4 regions of the Streptomyces sp. NPDC042100 genome follow, and region 2 is predicted to be linked to each of the others. Evidence: riboswitches for the same ligand, from Rfam matches in the RefSeq annotation. Region 2 holds a riboswitch; each other region holds the start of a gene.
The links. Region 2 has a riboswitch for cyclic di-AMP ahead of ACZ6J5_RS24200 (M23 family metallopeptidase). Riboswitches for the same ligand answer to the same signal wherever they lie in the genome.
Positions count from the first base shown of each region.

Region 1: another riboswitch for cyclic di-AMP. It lies ahead of ACZ6J5_RS32480 (LysM peptidoglycan-binding domain-containing protein); the one in region 2 lies ahead of ACZ6J5_RS24200 (M23 family metallopeptidase).
Region 3: another riboswitch for cyclic di-AMP. It lies ahead of ACZ6J5_RS20490 (transglycosylase family protein); the one in region 2 lies ahead of ACZ6J5_RS24200 (M23 family metallopeptidase).
Region 4: another riboswitch for cyclic di-AMP. It lies ahead of ACZ6J5_RS11360 (LysM peptidoglycan-binding domain-containing M23 family metallopeptidase); the one in region 2 lies ahead of ACZ6J5_RS24200 (M23 family metallopeptidase).

Region 1 covers NZ_JBVJDK010000020.1:32,085-36,693, reverse strand. Annotated here, with positions in the region: gene ACZ6J5_RS32485 (oxidoreductase) at 17-952, opposite strand; gene ACZ6J5_RS32480 (LysM peptidoglycan-binding domain-containing protein) at 1,012-1,911, opposite strand; cyclic di-AMP (ydaO/yuaA leader) riboswitch at 1,915-2,072, opposite strand; gene ACZ6J5_RS32475 (SpoIIE family protein phosphatase) at 2,467-4,554, shown strand; gene ACZ6J5_RS32470 (SpoIIE family protein phosphatase) at 4,551-4,609, shown strand, end outside.
Region 2 covers NZ_JBVJDK010000011.1:20,809-25,417, forward strand. Annotated here, with positions in the region: gene ACZ6J5_RS24195 (aldo/keto reductase) at 1-513, opposite strand, end outside; gene ACZ6J5_RS24200 (M23 family metallopeptidase) at 689-1,768, opposite strand; cyclic di-AMP (ydaO/yuaA leader) riboswitch at 1,780-1,926, opposite strand; gene ACZ6J5_RS24205 (PP2C family protein-serine/threonine phosphatase) at 2,128-3,357, opposite strand; gene ACZ6J5_RS24210 (MFS transporter) at 3,461-4,609, opposite strand, start outside.
Region 3 covers NZ_JBVJDK010000008.1:330,284-334,892, forward strand. Annotated here, with positions in the region: gene ACZ6J5_RS20480 (cytochrome P450 family protein) at 1-1,212, shown strand, start outside; gene ACZ6J5_RS20485 (LysM peptidoglycan-binding domain-containing protein) at 1,385-2,437, shown strand; cyclic di-AMP (ydaO/yuaA leader) riboswitch at 2,695-2,868, shown strand; gene ACZ6J5_RS20490 (transglycosylase family protein) at 2,872-3,612, shown strand; gene eno (phosphopyruvate hydratase) at 3,876-4,609, shown strand, end outside.
Region 4 covers NZ_JBVJDK010000004.1:321,649-326,257, forward strand. Annotated here, with positions in the region: gene ACZ6J5_RS11350 (STM4011 family radical SAM protein) at 1-598, shown strand, start outside; gene ACZ6J5_RS11355 (SGNH/GDSL hydrolase family protein) at 585-1,379, opposite strand; gene ACZ6J5_RS11360 (LysM peptidoglycan-binding domain-containing M23 family metallopeptidase) at 1,542-2,531, opposite strand; cyclic di-AMP (ydaO/yuaA leader) riboswitch at 2,536-2,690, opposite strand; gene ACZ6J5_RS11365 (tyrosine-protein phosphatase) at 3,080-3,877, shown strand; gene ACZ6J5_RS11370 (DUF6126 family protein) at 3,888-4,052, opposite strand; gene ACZ6J5_RS11375 (helix-turn-helix domain-containing protein) at 4,084-4,609, opposite strand, start outside.

The sequences.
Region 1 (4,609 bases), on a different contig from region 2:
CGCCGGCCCGCGTCCGTCACGAGGTCCCCGTCAGGGCGTCGTAGCGGACCCCGGTCAGCTCCTCGGACGCGGCCCACAAGCGCTCACCGGAGGCGTCGTCCAGCGTCCAGCGGGCCCGCCAGGACCGGGTGGGCGCGCCGCGCCAGCCCAGCCTCGGGCCGATGAAGGCGTCGGGGCGCACGCCCGGGGCGGTGGCCGCGTACAGGGTGGGCAGGGCGCCGCTGTCGGCGGACTGCGCGATGACCCGGTTGCCCAGCTCCATCAGCCGCGCGGCGGTCCTGCGGCCCTCCTGGCGGGGCGCGGCGGTCTGGAGGTTGGTGGCGGCGTAGCCGGGGTGGGCGGCGGCGGCCACGACGCCGGACCCGGCGGCCGCCAGGCGGCGGGCGAGTTCGTGGACGAAGAGGAGGTTCGCCGTCTTGGAGCGCCCGTACGCGATCCAGCGGCGGTAACCGCGTTCCGCGTTGAGGTCGTCGTGGTCCAGGTCCGCCAGGGCGTGGAAGCCGCTGGAGAGGCTGACGACCCGGGCGCCCGGGGTGCGCAGCAGCAGGGGCATGAGCAGCCCGGTGAGCGCGAAGTGGCCGAGGTGGTTCACCCCGAACTGGGTCTCGAAGCCGTCGGCGGTGCGGCCGGGCGGGAGGGCCATCACCCCGGCGTTGTCGATGAGCAGGTCGAGCCGGTCGGAGCGCTCCGCCCGGGCGGCGGCGAACGCGCGCACGGAGGCGAGGTCGCCCAGGTCGAGCCGGGCGGACTCCGCCTCCGCGTGCGGGACTTCGGCGCGCAGCCGGTCGCGGGCCGCCTCGCCCCGGGCGTCGCTTCGGCAGGCGAGCACGACGTGCGCGCCGGCGCGGGCGAGCTCGCGGGCGGTGACGTAGCCGATGCCGCTGTTGGCCCCGGTGACCACCGCGGTGCGGCCCCGCTGGTCGGGGATGTCCTGCGCGTTCCAGCCCGTCATGCGAGCGCTCCTTCCGGCCGTGGCACCCCATGATGGCGTGCCCGCCGGGCGGGCCGGAATCAGTAGGCGCCGAAGACGTTGTCGATCGAGCCGTAGCGGTCGGCGGCGTAGTTGCAGGCGGCGGTGATGTTGGCGACCGGGTCGTAGAGGTCGTAGGCGGTGCCGGGGACGTGGTACGCCTGGAAGGTGGGCTCGATCACCTGGAGCAGGCCCTTGGAGGGGGTGCCGGCGGCGGCGTTGGAGTCCCAGCCGTTGACGGCGAGCGGGTTGCCCGAGGACTCGCGCATGATGTTGCGGTAGATGCCGTCGTAGCTGCCCGGGATGCCGTTGCGGCCCATGATGGCGAGGGCCTCCCGGATCCAGCCGTCGAGGTCGTCCGTGTACGAGACGGCCGAGGCCGCCGCCGAGGAGACCGACGCCGTGGACGCCGTGGACGCGGCGGACGCGGTCGCGGGTGTCTTCGCCGCCGCCTGGACCACCTCGGTGGCGGCCCGGGGCGCGGCCGCAGGGCGGGCGGCGGGCGCGGCTCCGTCGCCGGTGGCGGAGGTCGCGGTGGCGGCGGGGGGCGCGGTGGCGGCGGTCCCGGTGCCGAGGGAGAGGCGCAGGCCGGGGTGGATGAGGCCGGGGTCGGCGCCGACGGCGGCGCGGTTGTCGCGGTAGAGCCGCTTCCAGCCGCCGCTCACCTGGTGCTTCCGGGCGATCTTCGCGAGCGAGTCCCCCGCGACCACGGAGTAGGTGACCTTCTCACCCTGCTGAACCGTTGCGATCTTTCCGATCGCGACGGAGTGCGCGGCCTGGACCGCCTGCACGGCCGGTGCGGTCCGCGGGGTCTCGGCGGCGGCTCCGCCCGCCGCGGCGAGCGGCAGGACGAGCGCGGCGCCGCCGGTGACGCCGACGACGGCCAGTCCTCGGGCGAGCGGGGTGCTCTTGGTACGGCGGTGCTTCCCGGTTCCACGCATGGCGAAAGTCCTCTCCTTCGCCTGCGAGGTGAGCTGTCGGGTTCGGGCAGGAGCTGCCCGGCCGCGCACCCGCGCGGCTTCACCCCGAGCCGCCCCGGGCCTCGGGGCGGCGGCGAACCTTCGGGTCCCCCGCTCCTGCCTTGTTCGGGTGGGTGAGTGTGGCGCCCAGGCGGCGGCAGGATTCGGCGTTCCACCCGGATGACGGGTGACCGTAGGCGAATCCGAAGAGCCGAAACAAGGGTCTAATTCGCAAAAGCAAGCAGATCTTTTAGAGGGTCGGGAGGGGGCGGGCGCGGCGTGGTGATCCCACGCGCCAACTCTTCTCCGGGCGCCCGCGCCTGACACCGCGCCAGGGCGCGGCGCACACGGCCCGCCGTGACTCAGATCACCAGGAAATACTTAAACGGATATGTCCGGATCCATTTAGTTTGGGGCGGTGAGGCGGGCCGCTTTCCTTCGCACGACGACCGGAAGCGGACCGCACGACTGGCGGTCCGCTTCCGCGGCGGGATGATGGAGAGGCCGGCTGCGGGGCGGAGGAGGGACACGGTCTGGATGAGCGCGGCGGACTTCCCTGCCGGCCCGGACCCGGCGGACGGCGATCTCGCCCTGGAGCCGGGCGGCCTGCTCGACGTGCTCGGGGTCGCGGCCGTTCTCCTCGACGAGGACGGCCGGATCGCCCTGTGGAGCCCCCGGGCGGAAGAGCTCTTCGGCCGTCCCGCCACCGAGGCCCTGGGGCGTGACGCCGTCACCCTGCTGGTCGAGGAGCGGCACCGGGAGCGGGTGCGGTCCCTGTTCGCCCGCGTGGTCTCGGGCGGCGGGCCCTGGGCCGGGGCCTTCCCCGTACGGCACCGGGACGGGCGCGCGGTCCCGGTCGAGTTCCGCACCACGCGCCTCCAGGACGAGCGGGGCCGCCCCTACGCGCTCGGGCTCGCCTCGGACCGGGCCGCCGTCCGCCGGGTGGAGCGGCACCTGTCGCTGTCCTCGCTGCTGGTCGGCCACTCCCCCATCGGGCTCGCCGTGGTCGATCACGGCCTCCGCTTCGTGCTGGTCAACCCGGCGCTGGAGCGGATCGACGGCCTGCCCGCCGCCGGGCACCTGGGGCGGACCGTGACGGAGGCGGTCGACTCACCGGACGCCGAGGCGCTGGAAGCGGCGCTCGGCGAGGTCCTGCGGACGGGCGAACCCGTCCGCTCCCGCACCGTGCGGGGCGTCAGCGGGCCCGGCGGCGAGGAGCGGGTGTGGTCGGTCTCGCTCTACCGGCTGGAGACCCCGGAGCGCCGGGTCATCGGCGCCGCCGTCGCGGTCACCGACATCACCGACCAGCACGCCGCGGCCAGGACCGCGGCCCGGGCCCGGCGCCGGCTGGCGGTCATCGCGGACGCCTCGGAGCGGGTGGGCACCACCCTCGACCTGGACCTGACCGCGCACGAGCTGGCGGACCTCGTGGTGCCCGAGTTCGCCGACATCGCGGCCGTGGACGTCCTGGAGGACATCCTCACCCAGCCCGGCCCCGCCCGGACCTCGGGCCCGGCCGTGTTCCGGGCCCTCGCGGTCAAGGCCGCGTACCCCACCCCGGCGCAGGAGGCCGCCGACCCGGTGGGCGAGCCCGCCCGCTACGGCGCCGAGCGGCTGGTCACCCAGTGCGCCCGCACCGGCCGGCCGGTCCTCGTGCGGCACGTCACCGACGCCGACCTGCCCCGGATCGCCAGCGGGGAGGCCACCGCCGCGCTGCTGCGCCGGGCGGGCATCCACTCCTACCTCGCCGTCCCGCTGCGCGCCCGAGGCGTCGTGCTGGGCGTCCTGGACCTGAAACGGGCCCGGAACTCGGTGCCCTTCGACGAGGACGACGTCCTGCTGGCCGGGGAGCTGGCCGCCCGCGCGGCCGTCGCCATCGACAACGCCCGCTGGTACCGGCACCAGAGCCAGGCCGCCCTGGCCCTCCAGCGGCACCTGCTGCCGCACGGGCCGCCCCGGCTCAACGGCCTCGACGTCGCCTACCGCTACCAGCCCGCGTCGGAGTCGGTCGAGGTCGGCGGCGACTGGTTCGACGCGATCCCGCTGCCCGACGGCAAGACGGCGCTCGTGGTCGGCGACGTCATGGGCAGCGGCATCAACGCGGCCGCGACCATGGGCCAGTTGCGCACCGCGGCCCGCACCCTCGCCTCGCTCGGCCTCGCGCCCGCCGTGGTCCTGGAGCACCTGGACCGCACCGCGGCCGAGCTGGACGAGGCGATGGCCACCTGCGTGTGCGCCGTGTACGACCCGTACAGCGGGAGCTGCCGCGTCGCGAACGCCGGGCACCCGCCGCCCGTGCACGTCGCGGCGGGCCGGGCGCCCCGGCTGCTCGACCTGTCCGAGGGCGCTCCGCTGGGAGTCGGCGGCGTGCCCTTCGAGACGCGCGAGTTCCCCTTCCGGACCGGCGACGACCTGGTCCTGTACACCGACGGCCTGGTCGAGACCCGCGACCAGGACATCGACGTGCGGCTCGCCGCCCTCACCGACCTGCTGGACCGCGCCCCGCTGCCGCTGGAGCAGATCTGCGACCTGCTGCTCGGCGCGCTGCGCGGGAACGACGACCACGACGACGTCGCGCTGCTGATCGCCCGCGCCCGGCCGCCGCACCCGAAGGAGGCACCGTGAGCGACGCGCTCCCGCCGGAGAACGCCCTGCCGCCGGTCGCCGAGGACGGCGCGGC
Region 2 (4,609 bases):
GGACTCGGCGAAGTCGAGCGAGGCGCGCAGCCGCTCCGGGGAGATGTTGGAGGCGGCGACGGCCCGGACCTTGCCGTCCTTCACGAGCTGGTCGAGCGCGGTGACGATCTCCTCGACGGGCACGGACTCGTCGTCGAAGTGCGTGTAGTAGAGGTCGATGTAGTCGGTGCCGAGACGGCGCAGCGACTCCTCGGCGGCGGCCTTGATCGTGGGCGCGGCCAGCCCCTTGAAGCGCGGGTGGGCGCCGGCCTTGGTCGCGACGAGGACGTCCGCGCGGTTGCCCCGGGAGGCCATCCAGCGGCCGATGACGGTCTCGGACTCGCCGCCCTCGTTGCCCTCGACCCAGGAGGAGTACGTGTCGGCGGTGTCGACGAAGTTGCCGCCCGCGGCGGCGTAGGCGTCGAGGACGGCGAAGGACTGCGCCTCGTCGGCGCTCCAGCCGAAGACGTTGCCACCGAGGGCGAGCGGGAAGACGTGCAGGTCGGAGGAGCCCAGTGCGCGGAGAGAAGTCATGAGGTGATCAACCCCCCGCGCCGCCGGGCCTATTCCGTCACGGCGGACCGACCGCCCGGGACCCCGGCACCACCGGACCCGCCGCCCGCGACGCCGGACCGGCCACCGGACCCGCCGCCCGGGCCACTCGACCCGCCGCCCGACCGGCCACCAGCCCCGCCGCCCGCGACGGCGGTCAGACGCTCAGGCCCTTCGACCGCAGCCAGCCGGCCGGGTCGATGCCGCCGCCGGACGGGGTGTGGACCTCCAGGTGGAGGTGGGGGCCGGTGACGTTGCCGGTGGCGCCGACGCGGCCGATGGTGTCGCCGGTGCCGACGGACTGGCCCGCGCCGACCGTCATCGAGGAGAGGTGGCAGTACCAGACCTCGGTGCCGTCGGCGAGCTCCAGCACGATCCGGTAGCCGTAGGAGCCGGACCAGCCGGCCGACTTCACGGTGCCGCTGTGGACGGCCTTGACCGGGGTGCCGGTGGGCGCGGCGAAGTCCAGGCCGGTGTGGTAGCCGGAGGACCACATGGAGCCGGACTCGCCGTAGGTGGAGGTGAGGGTGTACGACGAGGTGGGCAGCGCGTAGCTGGCGGCCAGCTTGGCCAGGCGCTCGGCCTCGGCCTTCGCGGCGGCCTCCGCCTCGGCCTTCTTCTTCGCCTCGGCCGCCGCCTTCTCCGCCGCCTCGGCCTTGGCCGCGGCCTCCGTCGCCGCCTTCTCGGCGGCGGCCTTCTGCGCCGCCTCCTTCTCCGCGGCGTCGGCGGCGGCCTGCTGCTGCTCGGCCTGCTGGAGGATGCGGGCGCGCAGCGCCTCACCGGCGTCGGCCTGCTGCTTCGAGCCGGCCGGGGCGTCGGCGGTGGTGCCGTCCTCGGGGGTCGTGTAGGTGAGGGCGGTGAGCGGCTGCGGGGCGTTCGCGGTCCCGGTGCCCTCGTCGGAGCCCTTGGCGTCGCCGCCGCCGATCAGGTCGCCGATGCCGGGCAGCTCGGAGGCGGCGGGCAGGCCGAGGTCGGGCAGCGCTATCGAGACCTTGGGCTTCTCCTGGGCGGTGGCCAGGCCGCCCGCCCCGACGGCGGCGATGACGCCGACGCCGAGGACGGTGGAGGAGCGGGCGAAGTTGGAGCGCTGCTTGACGACCCGGTGCCGGCCGCCGGCGCGGTTCTGGGCCCGCATCGATTCCTCGGTGGGGTTCCATTCCTCCCCGCCCGTGCCCGCGGCGCCATAGGCGCCGAAAGAGTCGAAGGGGGCTTCGGGAGCGGGGGTGTCGGACGCCACGGAGGCGCTCTCCTTTCCTTCCTTCTCGCCTACCGGGTTAGCTGACGGGTTCGGAGCAGGAAGGTCTCCTACGGGTGTGCCGCACGGGTGCGACGTGGCCCGATTCACCCCAAGTGGTGGTTCCCCGGTTCCCTTGCGGAATTCGGCGCGCGCGCACGGTGCCGTCTCTTGCGACGGCTGGGACGACCGCGCTGCGTTATCGAACGTTAATAGACACGGCCTCCCGATTCCAAGCCGCTCCCCTTGATCATTAGCTGAATTGGGAGGGAATGGCCCGAGTTGACCCCCGGTCAGACGGGATTCCCGTCACAGGCGGAATCTGACGTTGTATCAATTGTTATCGGAGCGACACCCCTCGACTACGAGCCGTCACCACCCGTCGGGGGCGTCCCCCCGAGCCTCCCGTCCGGCACCGCCCCCGGCGACACCACCGGCATCGTCCGCCGCCGCTCCGGCTGCCCCGCCGCCGGCCGGCTCACCGCGAGCAGCGCCATGTCGTCCGTCGACCCCCCGCCCGTGTGCCGGCGCACGTCCGCCACCAGCGCGTCCAGCAGTTCCTCGGGCCCGGGGAAGAGCCGCCCCGCCAGCCGCTCCGCCGGGTCGTAGAAGACCCCGTGCCCGTCCCGCGCCTCCGAAAGCCCGTCCGTGTACAGGAGCAGCGTCGCGCCCGCCGGATACGGGGTCTCGTCGGCCCGGTCGGGCCACACCGCCAGCTCCCCCATCCCCAGCGGCAGCGCCGCCTCGCTCGGCCGCAACCGCGCCAGCGCCCCGTCCCCGTACAGCAGCAGCGGCTCCGGGTGCCCTCGGTTCACCACCCGTACGAAGCCCCCGCCGCGCGGGATCTCCGCGAGGACCGCCGTCGTGAACCCCTCGAAGGCGTCCAGCCCGTCCCGCCGGGTGCCCTCCCGGTCCAGCGCCCGTTCGAGCCGCTGCGCCACGCCCTCCAGCGTCGGCTCCAGCTCCGCCGCCTCGCGGAAGGCGCCGATGACCACCGCGACGGCCTCCACCGCGTCGAGCCCCTTGCCCCGCACGTCGCCGACGACCAGCCGCACCCCGTACGGCGTGTCCTGTACGGCGAACAGGTCGCCGCCGATGAACGCGTCCGCCTCCGCCGCCTCGTACCGCGCCGCGATCTGGAGCCCCCCGATCCGCTCGGCGGGCTGCGGCAGCACCGCCCTCTGCGCCGTCTCCGCGATCACCCGCGCCGAGGCCAGCCGCTCGCCGCTGCGCCGCACCACCCGGTTGATCAGCATCGCCAGCGCCGAGACGGTCAGCACCGTCAGCGTCTCGGTGAGCGAGGGGATGTGGTCGGAGGTGCCGTTGTAGACGTGCAGCCCGACGCTGGCGAAGACGGCGGCGACGCCCGTGAGCAGCGTGGTCAGCGTGGAGAAGAAGGGGGCGGCGATCAGCGGCGCCGCCGAGAACAGCGGCGCCGCCGTGTACTCGGGCGGGGTCGCCAGGTCGAAGCAGACACCGCCCACGATGATCAGCGGCGGCAGCGCCCGGATGAACCGGCGGGCGAGGGCGTACGGCCCGAGGACCCCGTCACCGCCGCCGCCCGGCCCGTCCCGCACCGCCGCTCGCGCCACCGCTGCTCTCCCGCCTGGACCCGGCCCCGGCCGGACCCGGCCCGTACGGACCCGGGACCGCCCCGAGGGCGACGGGAGGACCCGCGCCCTCCCCAGGGTGCGGTCAGCCGGTCTCCGACGGCGACCGGCGCTCGGCCGACTGGCTTACGGCCGGCCGGACCGCGAGCCGCCCGCCCCGGGCCAGCGCCGCCATGGCCACCGCGCAGCCGAGACCCACCGCGCACAGCGTCAGCCACGGCACCGCCGACCAGCCGGTGAGGTCGAGCAGGGCGCCCGTCCCCAGGTTCCCCAGGGTGATGCCGATCCCGCAGACGGTGTTGTAGAGCCCGTAGTGGGTGGCCACCCAGCGGTTCTCGGCGAGGGCGACGACGGTGTCCATCTCGTACGGGTAGAGCACCGCGTTCGCCACCGCCAGCAGCGCCGCGCACAGCAGCAGCCCCGGCAGCGAACGCCCGCCGCCCAGCAGCGCCGGCGGCAGGAAGGCCGCGCCCATCAGCGCGAGCCCCAGCACCAGACAGCGCTCCCGGCTCAGCCGCCGCTTGCACCAGGCGGTGATCCGCAGCTGCCCGGCCAGCGCCACCAGCGCCGACACCACGAACAGCGCCGTCGTCACCGCCGTGCTGTCCGCCGCGAGCGGCAGCGCCAGATAGACCTGGAAGGACAGCACGTACGAGCCGGTCATCGCCAGCGAGAACAGCCAGAACACCCGGTTGGCCAGCACGGTCCGGAACTGCCCGCGCGCCTTCCCGTCCGCCCCCGGCGCCCCGGCCGGCTCCGGCACCTCCCGCCGCACCGGCAGGTGCCGCAGCTGTACGAGGGTGAGCAGGGCGAACAGCACCGCCGCCACCACGCACGTCAGCCGGAACGACACCCCGGTCAGCGCCACCCCGACCAGCGGCCCGAGCAGGATGCCCGCCTGGTAGTACGTGTTGAACAGCGCGAAGGCCTCCACGCGCCGCTCCCCCGCCTCCGCCGCCAGATACGCCCGTACGGCGGGATTGAACAGCGCGCCCGCCAGACCCGTCGCCAGCGAGGCCGCGATCAGCATCGGCAGCGACTGCGCGAAGGCGAGCGCCCCGAAGCCGAGCGTCCGCAGCGCGCACCCGGCGACGATCAGGGGCTTGAAGCCGAGCCGGTCGGCGAGCGCGCCGCCGACGAGGAACATGCCCTGCTGGGACAGGTTCCGCGCGCCGAGGACGAGCCCGACCGCCCAGGCCGCCATGCCCAGGCCGTCGGCCAGGTGGGCGGCCAG
Region 3 (4,609 bases), on a different contig from region 2:
GCCACCGATCCGTACCCCGCGTACGCCTGGCTGCGCGCGCACGCGCCGGTGCACCGGGCGACGCTGCCCAGCGGGGTGGAGGCCTGGCTGGTGACCCGGTACGCCGACGCCCGGCAGGCGCTGGCCGACCAGCGGCTCTCGAAGAACCCGGCGCACCACGACGAGCCGGCCCACGCCAAGGGCAAGACGGGCATCCCCGGCGAGCGCAAGGCCGAGCTGATGACCCACCTGCTCAACATCGACCCGCCGGACCACACCCGGCTGCGGCGGCTGGTGTCGAAGGCGTTCACCCCGCGCCGGGTCGCGGAGTTCGCGCCCCGGGTGCAGGAGCTCACCGACCGGCTCATCGACGGCTTCGCGGAGAAGGGGAGCGCGGACCTCATCCACGAGTTCGCCTTCCCGCTCCCCATCTACGCGATCTGCGACCTGCTCGGCGTGCCCGAGGAGGACCAGGACGACTTCCGCGACTGGGCCGGGATGATGATCCGGCACGGCGGCGGGCCGCGCGGCGGGGTGGCCCGCTCGGTGAAGAAGATGCGCGGCTATCTGCTGGAGCTCATCCACAAGAAGCGCGCCGACCCGGGCGACGACCTGATCTCGGGGCTCATCAAGGCGTCCGACCACGGCGAGCACCTCACCGAGAACGAGGCCGCCGCGATGGCCTTCATCCTTCTCTTCGCGGGCTTCGAGACCACCGTCAACCTGATCGGCAACGGCGTGTACGCGCTGCTGCGCGAGCCGGAGCAGCGGGCGCGGCTCCAGGAGTCGCTCGCGGCGGGCGAGACCGGGCTCCTGGAGACGGGCGTCGAGGAGCTGCTGCGGTACGACGGTCCGGTCGAGATGGCGACCTGGCGGTTCGCCACCGAGGCGCTCACGCTGGGCGGCCAGGAGATCCCGGCGGGCGACCCGGTCCTGGTGGTGCTGGCCGCCGCCGACCGCGACCCGGCGCGCTTCGAGGAGCCGGACACGCTGGATCTGGCGCGCCGCGACAACCAGCACCTCGGCTACGGGCACGGCATCCACTACTGCCTGGGGGCGCCGCTGGCCCGCCTCGAAGGGCAGACGGCGCTGGCGACCCTGCTGACTCGCCTGCCGGACCTGCGACTTGGGGCCGATCCGGCGGAACTGCGGTGGCGCGGGGGCCTGATCATGCGTGGCCTGCGCACGCTTCCGGTGGAGTTCAGCGCTTCCCACAAGGCCGCGCGCGGCTGAGCTCCGGGGCAGCGTCTTCCGACGGGCTTTCCGAGGGGCTTCCCGGCAAGCTTTCTGACGGGTCGTCAGGAATGTGATCTTCGCGTGATCTCCGCTGCATCGACTTGTGACTCACGTTCGAATGCCGCTACGTTCACCGGCAGTCTCAGCAGTCACGCGAAAGGCAGTCCGTATGCGCTCCGGGAACGGACGACACCGCAGACCCCGTCAGGCCCCCGCCATCGTCGTCGCGGCGGGTGTCACAGGCTCGGCCATCGCCCTGCCGCTGCTCGCGGCAGGCTCCGCCGCCGCGGCGGACGCACCGACCTGGGACCGGGTCGCGGAGTGCGAGTCGGGCGGCGCGTGGAGCGCCAACTTCGGCAACGGGCTCTACGGCGGTCTCCAGTTCACCCAGGAGGGCTGGGAGCGCCACGGCGGCCTGGCGTACGCGCCGAGCGCCGACCTCGCCAGCCGCGCGCAGCAGATCGCGATCGCGGACCACGCCTTCGCCGCGGGGGACACCCAGTGGGCCACCTGCGCGCCGATCGCGGGCCTGACGAAGGACGGCCGCGCGCCCGCCGTGAACCCCGGGCCCGCCGTGCGGCCGAAGACCTCCACCGGCCCGGTCGCCGAGTCCAACCGGACCGACGGCACCCCGGCCGGCTCCGGGGGGACCACCACCACCCCGGCCACCCCGGTGACCCCGGCCACCCCGGCCACGCCCTCGGGCGGCACCACGACCCCGCCCGCGACCCCGGGCACCCCTGACGGCTCGACGGCCCCGGACCCGACCGGCACGCCCGGGGCCCCGGACCCGACCGGCACGCCCGGGACCCCGGGCGCGCCGGGCACGGCCGACCCGACGGATCCGGCCACCCCCGGTTCCGGCAAGCACCGGGGTGACGCCGCATCGGAAGAAGCGGGCAATCCGGACACCACGCCCGAATCCGGGCGCCACGCGGCCCCGGGTGACGGGTCGGCGGACGGTGCGGCGGACGGCGGCCAGGGCGCCGAGAGCGCCGTCGCGGGGAGCAAGACGGACAACTCCGGCAATGCGGTCAAGGCTGACGAATACACCGTCAGGCCGGGTGACAGTCTGTCGGACATCGCACAGGAGAACGCGCTGCCTGGCGGCTGGACCGCGCTCTACGACGCCAACAAGAAGACGGTCGGCGCCGACCCCGACCTCATCCTCCCTGGTCAGAGCCTTGAGTTGACGTCAGGAAAGACGGCGGCGGCGGAGTAGTCCGTACCTGAATGTCCGTTATGAGTAAGTGAGGCATGGGTCTCTCTTGCCGAACTGGCGTGTCACGTCCGCAAACTTTGCTGAGGTCGCCCCTCACCTGCGGAAACGCCCCGCATCGGGGAGCAAGTAGGGGCGATTTCACCGGGTTGATGGTCTTTGAACTTCCGCCGGGTCTATGTCTACGGTCATCACCGCTCGCCACCGCGGGCCCCGTCGACCGGTACGCCGAATCCTGCCGCCGACCGACGGGAAGTCGTCGCTGTCAAGCGCCGAAGGCAGGAGCGGGGGACCCAAGGTAAGTGCCGGCCCCGGCCGTTGAGACAGACGGCCGACGATCGGCTTGGGGTGAAGCCGCGTGCAAGGACACGCGGCCGGGCAACTCACTCGCCCGAACCCGACAGCTCACCTCGTAGGCGTCGGTGAGGAGAATTCCCATGCTGTTTTCCGGCAACAAGGGCAAGCACCGTCGTCCCTCCAAGGCCACCCGCGTCGCCACGCTCGTCGGCGTCACCGGTGTCGCCGTCGCCGCCCCGCTGATGACCGCGGGCACCGCCTCGGCCGCCACCGCCTCCGAGTGGGACCGCGTCGCCCAGTGCGAGTCCGGCGGTAACTGGTCCATCAACACCGGCAACGGTTACTACGGCGGCCTGCAGTTCTCGGCCTCCACCTGGGCCGCGTACGGCGGCACCGCCTACGCCCCGACCGCCAACCAGGCGTCGAAGTCCCAGCAGATCGCCATCGCCGAGAAGGTCCTCGCGGGCCAGGGCAAGGGCGCGTGGCCGAGCTGCGGCGTGGGCCTCTCCGGCGCCTCGTACAACGGCGGCTCCGCGTCGACGGGCTCCAGCTCGTCCTCCTCCTCTTCTTCCTCTTCTTCGTCGTCTTCCTCTTCTTCGTCGAAGCGCTCCGCCGAGCGGCCGACGACCCGAAGCGAGCAGCGCCAGGCGCCGAAGACCACGCCGAAGAAGACCGTCTCCAAGAAGACCGTCACCACCCCCACCGGCAAGACGGTCAAGAAGGGCGACGGCGAGTACAAGGTCGCCGCCGGCGACACCCTGAGCAAGATCGCCCAGGCGCACGGCGTCAAGGGCGGCTGGGCCAAGCTCTTCGAGCTCAACAAGGACGTCGTCGAGAACGCCGACCTGATCTACCCGGGCCAGCAGCTCCACCTGAAGTGAGCCTGACGACCCACCCGCGGTGACCACCCCGGTCCGGAGTGCCCTTCCCCCGTGCGCTCCGGACCGGGGTTTCCCCGTTCCAGGCCCTTACCGGTGAGTAGTAAGGGGCCTTTCGTCCCTAGATGGGTGCCGTTGGGTCCTTTTTCGTCCCAGGGGGCGGGCGTCCGGCTGGCCGGAGCGCCAGAGCCGGTTAGGCTCTTGTCGCAAGGCGAAACGAGACCTTGCACCACCGCGTCACACCCAGCGTCACATCCCAGAAGGAGATGCTCGTGCCGTCCATCGACGTCGTCGTAGCCCGGGAAATCCTGGACTCCCGAGGCAACCCCACGGTCGAGGTCGAGGTCGGCCTCGACGACGGCAGCACCGGCCGTGCTGCCGTTCCGTCCGGTGCCTCCACCGGTGCCTTCGAGGCCCTTGAGCTCCGTGACGGTGACCCCAACCGTTACCAGGGCAAGGGCGTCGAGAAGGCCGTCCTCGCGGTCATCGAGCAGATCGGCCCGGAGCTCGTCGGCTACGACGCCACCGAGCAGCGCCTGATCGACCAGGCGATGTTCGACCTGGACGCCACCCCGGACAAGTCCTCGCTCGGCGCCAACGCCATCCTCGGCGTCTCCCTCGCCGTCGCGCACGCCGCCTCCGAGGCCTCCGACCTGCCGCTCTTCCGCTACCTGGGCGGCCCGAACGCGCACCTGCTGCCCGTTCCGATGATGAACATCCTCAACGGTGGGTCGCACGCCGACTCCAACGTGGACATCCAGGAGTTCATGATCGCCCCCATCGGCGCGGAGTCCTTCTCCGAGGCGCTGCGCTGGGGCACCGAGGTCTACCACACCCTCAAGTCCGTCCTGAAGACCAAGGGCCTCTCCACCGGTCTCGGCGACGAGGGCGGCTTCGCCCCGAACCTGGACTCCAACCGCGCCGCCCTCGACCTCATCGTCGAGGCCATCAAGCAGGCCGGCTACGTCCCGGGCAAGGACATCGCGCTCGCGCTCGACTG
Region 4 (4,609 bases), on a different contig from region 2:
GACCAATCTGAGCTGCCGCACGGAGTGGCTGGACGAGGCCGACCCGGACACGGTGGCCCTGTGGTGCACCTTCCACCCGGGCCAGACCCCGTACGAGCGGTTCCTGGGCAAGTGCCGGGCGCTGGCGGAGCGGGGCGTCCGGTTCAGCGTCGGGATCGTCGGCCTGCCGGAGCACCTGGCCGCCGCGCGGCGGCTGCGGGCCGAGCTGCCGCCCGAGGTCTACCTGTGGGTGAACGCGGCGGAGGGCCACGCCTACACCGACGAGGAGGCCGGGGACTGGACGGTCCTCGACCCCCTCTTCCCGTACAGCAGGCAGCCGCACCGCTCGGCCGGGCTGCCCTGCCGCACCGGCGAGTCGGTCGTCTCGGTGGACGGCGACGGGACGGTGCGGCGCTGCCACTTCGTCAAGGCCGAGCTGGGCAATCTGTACGACGGCTCGTACCGGGCCGCGCTGCGCCCGCGCCCCTGTCCGCTCGCCGTCTGCGACTGCCACATCGGCTACGTCCACCTGGAGACGCTGCCGCTGTACGACGTGTTCGCCGGCGGGGTCCTGGAGCGGATCCCGGCCGGCCGGCCCGGGGCCCCTACAGGGGCATAAGGTCGGGGCGCTTGGCCTCGACGTGGTCGCCGGAGCTCTCGCCGCGCAGCCTGCGCCCGATCCACGGGACCAGATACTCCTTGGCCCAGTGGATGTCGTCCTTGCGGACCTCCAGGGTGCCGCGCGGCGGCCGCGGCGGCCACGACTGGTCCGGGTCGGCCGGCACCGGCAGGCCGAGCACCTGGGCGGCGCGCAGCGCGACCCGGGTGTGCCCCTCCGCCGACAGGTGGAGCCGGTCGTCGTCCCAGGCGCGCCGGTCCTGGACGGACCGGAGCGACCACAGGTCGAGCACCGGGCACTCGTAGCGGTCGGCGATGGCCCGGACGTGCGCGGTGTAGGTGGCGATCTTCCCGCGCAGGTGCTTGAGGACCGGCACGTCGCGGGTGTCGAAGCCGGTCGTCACCATCACGGTGCCCACGGCGGAGGTCAGGTCGGCGACCGCGCGCTCGAAGCGCTCGGCGACGTCGTCGGGGTCGGTGCCGGGGCGGATGATGTCGTTGCCGCCCGCGCAGAAGGTCACCAGGTCGGGGGCGAGTTCCTTCGCCCTCGGGACCTGCTCCGCGACGATCTGGTCCAGAAGGCGTCCTCGCACCGCCAGGTTGGCGTAGCGGAAGGCGTCGTGCTCCGGAAGCTGGTCCGCGAGCAGGACCGCGAACCGGTCCGCCCAGCCGACGTACGTCCCGTCGGGCCCGGGGTCGCCGACGCCCTCCGTGAAGCTGTCACCGATCGCCGCGTACGACCCGAATGCGTTCTTGTCTGGTGTTCTCGAATCGTCTGCCACGGGAGCACATCTTTCCTTCACCGATGTGACCTACGCGACCGTAAGGAGGGGTTGACGGCGGGTGACATATGCCACCACTAAAGATTCTCCCAAGTCGGAATAGCCCGGAGGCCCGGCACACGGGTGCCGGGCCTCGGGGTGGAATCCGTGGTGCGGGGCGGTTCAGACGCCGACCCCATGCTGGCGCAGGACGGCCAGCGGGTCGATGTCGGAGCCGTACTCCGGCCCGGTGCGCATCTCGAAGTGCAGGTGCGGGCCGGTGACGTTGCCGGTCGCGCCGGAGAGGCCGATCTGCTGGCCGCCGCTGACGGTCTGGCCGGCGGAGACGGACAGCGAGGAGAGGTGGCCGTACTGGGAGAAGGTGCCGTCGGTGTGCTGGATGACGACCTGATTGCCGTAGGCGCCGCCCCAGCCGGCCGAGTAGACGGTGCCGGGGCCGACCGCGCGGACGGTGGTGCCGGTGGAGGCGATGAAGTCGACGCCGGTGTGGTAGCCGGAGGACCACATGGAGCCGGAGGCGCGGTACGGGGTGGAGACGCCGCCGCCCGCGATGGGGGTGACCCAGCCGGAGGAGGAGGACTGGCCGGCCGAGGAGGAGGACGAAGACGAAGAGGACGAAGAAGCGGAGGACGAAGAGGAGGAGGACGAGGCGGCCGGGCGCTCGGTGCCGCGCGTGGCGCGGGTGCCCTCGCCGCCGCTCTTCGCGGTGCGCTCGGGGGCGGCCTTGGGCGCCGGCGCCGCCTTGGCGGTGCTCTTCGCGGGGTTCTTGGCCCCGAGGGTGAGCTTCATGCCGGGGAGGATCAGCGAGGGGTCCTCGCCGACGACCTGGCGGTTGTCGCGGTAGAGCTTCTGCCAGCCGCCGGTCAGGCGGTGCTCGGCGGCGATCTTCGACAGGTAGTCGCCTCGGACGACGGTGTACGCCTTCGGGGCGGCGGCGGGCGCGGCGGCCGGAGCCTGGGCGGGGGCCTTGGCGGCTACGGCGACGGTGACGGCCTGCGGGGCCTTCACGGCCGGGGCGGCCTGCTCGGCGGCGTGGGCGCCGGTCGCTCCGATCAGCGGCAGGGCGACGACGGCGCCGCCGGTGCCGGCGGCGACGAACCCGCGGGTGATCGGGTTGGCCTTGGGACGGCGGTGCTTACCCTTCGCGGGCATGGCGGATTCCTCTCCGTCGCCTGCGAGGTGAGCTGTCGGGTTCGGACTGGAGCTGTCCGGCCGCGCGGTCACGCGGCTTCACCCCGAGCCGTCCTTCTTCGAGGGGCCGGCGTACTACCTGGGTCCCCCGCTCCTGCCTGATACGGGTGGTATGGGGATTCCGGTCGGCGGCAGGATTAGGCGGTCCGTCCGGATTGAGCGCGACGCTAGACGAGACGGCGGCGCCCGAACAAGCCGCGGTTTTCAGGAATGTGCGTACGGGCGGCTTTTACGGCCGGAATCGCGGTCACCCTCCGTGGATGACGTTCCCTCGATTTCCCTTTCCACAAGGGAATTCGGAAAGGTTGCCCCGCCACGGTCCGTCACGTCTATGACGCTGCTCACGCACCGGAGACCATCTCCCCTGGTATCAGGGCGCGTTATGCCTTAAGTCCCAATTCGGACCAATCGTACATTTCTGTCAGAGAGGGTGCGTCGCGGGCCTCTCACCTGGATGATTGCCCCAGGAACCGATCTCACCACGACCCCTCTCACGACCAGGAGCTTCCGTGACCCACGCGACCACCGAGCCCGAGCTGACCGGCGTACGCAACTTCCGCGACCTCGGCGGGCTGCCGACGGCGGACGGCCGGAGCGTGCGCGCCGGACGCCTCTTCCGCAGCGGTCACCTGGCGCACGCCACGACGGAGGACGCGGAGTTCCTCGCGGCCCTCGGGCTGCACACCGTCTTCGACTTCCGCAACGAGGCGGACCGGCGGATGGAGGGCGCGGACGTCGAGCTGCCGGGCGTGCGGAACGTGAACATACCGCTCAACGACCCGGCCGACGGCAAGGAGTTCTGGAAGCTGGTGCGGACCGGCGACCTGGAGCAGCTGCGCGCGATCCTGGGTGACGGCAAGGCCGCGGCCCGGATGTCCGAGTCGTACCAGAAGATGATCGTGGAGCGGACGGCCGAGCACAGCCGGATCCTGCACGACATGGCCGAGGAGAGCGTCCCGGCCCTGATGCACTGCGCCGCCGGCAAGGACCGGGCCGGGCTGTCGATCGCGATCACGCTGCTCGCCCTGGGCGTGGAGCGCGAGGCGATCGAAGCCGACTACGTGAAGTCGAACGAGCCGCACCGCCGCTACAAGGTGCGGCGTGAGTCCGAGGCGGCGGACGCCATGTCCCCGGCGGTGATGGAGCTGCTGAGCCCCCTCTTCGACGCGCGCGTCGAGTACCTGCGGGCCGCCTTCGCGACCATCGAGGAGACCTGGGGCTCGGTGGAGAGCTACCTGTCCGAGGGGCTGCGGCTCGCCCCGGAGACCCGGGACCGGCTGCGCGGGCGCCTGCTCGCCGAGGCGTAGCCGCCGCCCGCTACTGGTTCTGGCCGCCCATCGCGAAGAGCAGGTAGAGGAAGCCGGCGAAGAGGTGACCGGCGATGAGGTAGGCGAACAGGCGGAGCACCAGCCCCTTGGGGAACTTGCCGTTGCCGCGCTCCTCGCCGGTGTCCGGTACGGAGTTCGCAGGAAGCTCGGACATGTCGGTCCTTTCCACGGTCGGGTACACGGGGTCAGCGCCGGTGCGGGGTGCCGTCGCCGAGGCACAGCTCGGCGACGGGACTCTGCATCAGGGTGTGGACGAAGAGCAGCTCGGCCCCGGCGCGGGTGGCGGCGCCGATCCGGTGCGGGGTGAGCGAGTCGAAGTGCGCGCTGTCCCCGGGATCGAGGACGTGCACGGCGTCGCCGAGGGCGAGGCGCACCCGGCCCTCCAGGACGTGGATCCACTCCTCACCGGGGTGGACCCGCACGATGTCGGCGCGAGTGGCGTAGGGCACATGGACCCGCAGGCACTGCAGGGCGCGCCCGGCGCCGCCGGCCTGGCGGTAGATCCAGCCGTCGGCCTCGACCGGGTCCGAGCGTCCGGCACGGACGACCGGGTCGTGTCCGGGCGGGGTCTCCCCCAGCAGCTCCGAGACCGTCGTACCGTAGATACGGGACAGCGCGAGCAGCATCGGCAGCGAGGGCTGCCGGTTCCCCGTCTCCAGGCGGGACAGGTGGGCCGGCGAGAGCCCGGCCCGCTGTGCCGCGGTCTCCAGG